DNA from 2 places in the Bradyrhizobium sp. AUGA SZCCT0182 genome. Region 1 is predicted to be linked to the other one. Evidence: riboswitches for the same ligand, from Rfam matches in the RefSeq annotation. Region 1 holds a riboswitch; the other holds the start of a gene.
The links. Region 1 has a riboswitch for ZMP and ZTP ahead of folB (dihydroneopterin aldolase). Riboswitches for the same ligand answer to the same signal wherever they lie in the genome.
Positions count from the first base shown of each region.

Region 2: another riboswitch for ZMP and ZTP. It lies ahead of purH (bifunctional phosphoribosylaminoimidazolecarboxamide formyltransferase/IMP cyclohydrolase); the one in region 1 lies ahead of folB (dihydroneopterin aldolase).

Region 1 covers NZ_JAFCLY010000025.1:113,051-115,518, forward strand. Annotated here, with positions in the region: gene folB (dihydroneopterin aldolase) at 586-996, opposite strand; ZMP/ZTP riboswitch at 1,032-1,112, opposite strand; gene JQ611_RS25010 (SDR family oxidoreductase) at 1,277-2,038, opposite strand; gene JQ611_RS25015 (malonyl-CoA synthase) at 2,113-2,468, shown strand, end outside.
Region 2 covers NZ_JAFCLY010000020.1:113,417-115,884, reverse strand. Annotated here, with positions in the region: gene purH (bifunctional phosphoribosylaminoimidazolecarboxamide formyltransferase/IMP cyclohydrolase) at 1-1,273, opposite strand, end outside; ZMP/ZTP riboswitch at 1,293-1,373, opposite strand; gene JQ611_RS21650 (heparinase II/III family protein) at 1,423-2,468, opposite strand, start outside.

The DNA.
Region 1 (2,468 bases):
GCTGCACCCGCGGTCTCGCGTGCGATTGTGCTAAAGAAGCTGCACACGAGCATACAGGGCAGCGGAGAACATCCGACATTCCCTGCGCAATGGCTTTACGGCTTATGACGCGCTCTCCCCGGTGAGACGGCCTCTATTGCCACCGTCGCCCCTCGGGGGCGTTAGCTCCCGAAAGGCTTGACGCCGTTACGGGCGCCAGGACCACACGCTTTTGCCGTACGCATCAGCCGCGACCGTCAATCGCAACGTCAGCGTCCACCGCATCCCCGCCCCTCGTTGTGACGATGGCCAACGCCCCTCTGAGTGGGACGGGATGGCGATAGATGCGCACTGATTTGGGTCGGATGGCAACAAGAATATTTTTGATTTTCGGAACTTCTTGACTTGACATGATTTCTGCAAATCGGAATTGATTTGCCTGTCGGGTTACTTTGTCGCAGCTACCATCTCCACATCGTCATTGCGAGCGCAGCGAAGCAATCCATGATGCCGCGTTACGAGAGATGGATTGCTTCGCTTCGCCCGCAATGACGATCCCGTGCGGTGAAGGATGGGTGGGCCACCGCGTCGTACCGATGCCGCCCCCTAGACAAAATCTTCCATTGCTTCCTCGACCGGCCGATCCGCCAGCTCGGCGCGCGCCAGGCGCACCGTGATTCCGACCTTGCTGACCGTATGCGGGATCGGCGGACTGAACTTGGCGACGCCAACGGTGATGGTGTCGATCAAGGCGAAGCGCCGCAGCAGGCCGATCGCAACCGCTTCCCCGAGCGCTTCCAGCGTTTGATATTTCGTCGCGCCGGCAAGACTCACGGCGGCATCCACCACGGCATCATAGCGGATCGATGCATCCAGCCTGTCGTCCCGGTGCGTCGGCGCCGCCTTTAACGTCGCGTCGATGTCGAAGGTGAATTTCTGGCCGAGCCGGCGCTCTTCCTCGAACAGGCCGTGATATCCGAAGGTCTGCAATCCTGATATCTGGATGGTCGTCAACATGGGCCGCTCCTTCTCAAGGAGGTGGATCGGATTTTTCCGATTGCCCAGGCGCGCGGCTGAAAATCTCGCGCTTCCCGATGGTGCCCCATCTGCGATCGCCAGTCGCGCGAGAGCCTAGGTATAGCGGGAGAATGTATGCGGCTCAAGCTTGTAGGGTGGGCAAAGGCGCGCTTGCGCCGTGCCCACCACAATTTGGCGTCATAAAAAGATGGTGGGCACGCGGAGCCTGTCATCGGGCGCGCATTCGCGCGACCCGTTGGCTTTGCCCACCCTACGATCTCTAATCATTGCTCGCCGGCGTCTGGATGAAGCCGCGATTGTGTGTCGGGCTGATCAGGATCTCGTTGACGCAGACGCGCGGCGGCAGGCTGGCGACGAACGCGATGGTGCGGCCGCAATCCTCGGGCTGCAGCATCTTCGCCAGTTGGGTTTCGTTCGGCGGCACCGGGCGCGATTTCAGGATCGGGGTTGCGACCTCGCCGGGCGACAGGCAGCAGGCGCGCAGCCCGTTGACGCATTCGTCCATGTTGAAGGAATGGGTCAGCGCCAGCACTGCATGCTTGGTGGTGGTGTAGGCCGGGCCCGTCATCTTCGAGACATGACGACCGGCCCAGGACGCGACGTTGATGATGCAGCCATCCTTCTGCTTGCGCATCGCCGGCAGCACAGCTTGCATGCAGAACATGACGCCGTTGAGGTTGATATTGACGACCTTGTCCCAGCCCTCCGGTTCCACATCCGCCCAGCTCCGCTTCGGTACGTTGACGCCGGCACTGTTGACCAGGAGGTCGATCCGGCCGTGCTTGGCGAGGATCTGTTCCGCCGCTCTGTTGACGTCGGCCCTGTTGCCGACATCGAGCGCGATCGCCTCGGCCTTGCCGCCCTTTTTGGTGATGTTGGCCACGACCCGGTCCAGCTCGGCCTGGCGGCGTCCCGAAACCACGACGATCCAGCCATCCGCCGCGAGATGCTCCGCGCCGGATTCACCGATTCCCGTGCCGCCGCCGGTCACCCAGGCTACGCGTTTCCCATTATTTGACATGCAAACTGTCTCCGTTGCTTTTTGAGGGGCCTTTTTGCTAATCCAGCCACCTGATGCCCCTCAGGGAATGTTGCATGAACACCACCGCCAGCGCCAACCTGTTTTCCCGCCTGTTCGACAAGCTCGACGACCCCGCCCGGCTCGCGATCGAGATGCTCGACGGTACGAAAATCAGCTATGCCGATCTGATCGCCCGCGCCGGCCAGATGGCGAATGTGCTGGTTTCCAGGGGCGTCAAACCGGGCGACCGCGTGGCGGCGCAGACCGAAAAATCCGTACCGGCGCTGGTGCTCTATCTCGCCACGGTACGATCAGGTGCGGTGTATCTGCCGCTCAACACCGCCTATACGCTGAACGAGCTTGAGTATTTCATCACCGACGCCGAGCCGTCGCTGGTGGTGTGCGACCCCTCCAAGGCTGAGGGCATCGG
Region 2 (2,468 bases), on a different contig from region 1:
TGTTGGACTTGACGTGCTTGGCGACGCGGAAGGCGAATTTGAGATCGCGCAGTTCGGCATCGGTCGGCGCGCGCCTGGTTGCGACCTTCAGCGCCATGTCCTCGATCACGGCGTTGTCGCGGCTTTGCACCAACAGGCCGCCGGACACCGTCTTGGCGGTAAGCCCCGGCTTGCGCGGATCGGGCAGGCCGCCGACCAGCAACAGCCGTAGATTCTTCTTTGCGGCGACGACAGCGATGGCTTCCTCTGTCGCGTCCGGCGCGATGATGACCTCGGTAAAGATTTCGGTGATGGCGCGCGCAGCGTCGGCGTCGAGTGTGCGGTTGACTGCGACGATGCCGCCGAAGGCCGACGTCGAATCGCAGGCCAGCGCCCTTTTGTAAGCGCCGAGCAGATCGCTGCCCTCGGCAACGCCGCAGGGGTTGGCGTGCTTGACGATGACGCAGGCGGCGGTGCGGGCCGGGTCGAACTCGGCGACGCATTCATAGGCCGCGTCGGTGTCGTTGATGTTGTTGTACGACAGCTCCTTGCCCTGAAGCTGGCGCAAGGTCGAAACGCCCGGCCGCTTGTCGGGCGTGGCATAGAACGCCGCGGTCTGATGCGGGTTCTCGCCGTAGCGCAGCGACTGGATCAGTTTGCCGCCAAAGGCGCGGAAATCCGGCGCGTCGTCTTTCAGCTGAAGCGCAAACCAGTTCGAGATCGCGGCGTCATAGGCCGCGGTGCGGGCGTAGGCTTTTGCCGCGAGACGGCGGCGCAACTTCAATGAGGTGGCGCCGTTGTTGGCGGCGAGCTCGTCGAGCACGGATTGATAGTCGCTGGCTTCGACGACGACCGCGACATCGTCGTGGTTCTTCGCCGCCGCGCGGATCATCGCCGGACCGCCGATGTCGATATTCTCGATGCAGTCCTCGTATCCGGCGCCTTTGTCGACGGTCGCCTCGAACGGATAGAGGTTGACCACCAGCAGATCGATCGGCGCGATGCCGTGCGTCTGCATCGCATCAGTGTGTTCCTTGTTGTCGCGGATCGCGAGCAGGCCGCCATGCACCTTCGGATGCAGCGTCTTGACCCGGCCGTCCATCATTTCGGGGAAACCGGTGAGGTCGGAGACGTCCGTCACCTTCAGCCCCGCGGCTGATATCGCCTTTGCCGTGCCGCCGGTGGAGACCAGATCGACGCCGTGGCCTGCAAGCGCGCGGGCGAATTCAATCAGGCCGGTTTTGTCGGAAACGGACAACAGAGCGCGGGTGACGCGGCGGGGATGGTCAGTCATGGGCAAGATCCTCGGTTAAAGGGGGTGCCCAGGCGCGCGGCAGCTAGTCCCGCGCTTCCCGATGGTACTCCATCCAAGGTCGCCAGTCGCGCGAGCAGGGCTCGGTTAGCAGTTTTCGGCGGGTTTCACAACGGCAGGATCGGTTGTTTCTACAACGGCAATTCCGGTTCGCGCCTGGCGTTGCGGCGGGCGTTGGTGGCGGCGGCTGAGGTCGAGGAGCGCACAAAATTCCAGCGGATCGAGGTTGCCTGCCGCGAATCCTGCCGGATCACGATCTGGGCGGTGCGGCGGGGGCCGTCATTGCCGGCCAGGAAAACGCTGTCCTCGAGGTCGACCTTGTCGTCGAGCGCCTCGAAGGTCCAGACGTCGCGGTTGGGCAGCACCAGCATGACGCCGCGGGCGTCGGAAAGCCGGCTCGCCTTCACGGACGGGTGCAGGTGAAACCGCAAGGCAAAGTCGGTGCCGCTGCCCTTGAAGCGCGAGCCCGGCGCCGGCGACAGCGTGTCCTCGCCGTCGAGCCGCGCGCCGTCAGGCGCTATCATCAGCACGCGGCGGTGCACGACGCCAAATCGCGGCAAATAGCCGTCATGCGATGTGGTCAGAAGATCGCCGCTCTCCACCGCTTCGCGATAGCTTTCCACATTGGCCGGGCCGCTGGTCACCGGCGCCCCCTGCAACAGCCGCTTCATCGCCGATATCTCGACGAACTGGCACGACGACGTCTCGTGATAGGTCAGGGTCGAATGCGCCGCGGTGCTGCGCGCAAAGGCGCGCCAATTGTCGCGGCCGGTCGAGGGCATGCCGCAATTGACGACGATCCGGCTCGGCCCGGAGGACAATTCGAACGCAAGGCAGCCGGCATGCGCGTCCTGGCTGATATTCGGCGGCGGCGGCGGGCCGGTGTCCATGATGACGGTGGTGGTGCCGGCATCGAGGCGCTGAAAGCCGGTATGCGGCATGTGCGCCATCGGCACGCCGTGGGTGTCGTCATAGGCCAGCAGCGTCGCCACCAGATCGTTCGGCGCGTTGCTCATGCCGTTGAACAGCGCAAAGGCGCCGTCGCCATGGCGGAAGAAGCGCAGCATCGGCATCATGCGGTCGATCGCGTTGAGCAGCGCCGGAGGTGGCGCGATATTGCGCGCGGCAAAGGTCTGGCGCAGCGGCAGCATATCGCTGAGCAGTTCGACCAGCGCGC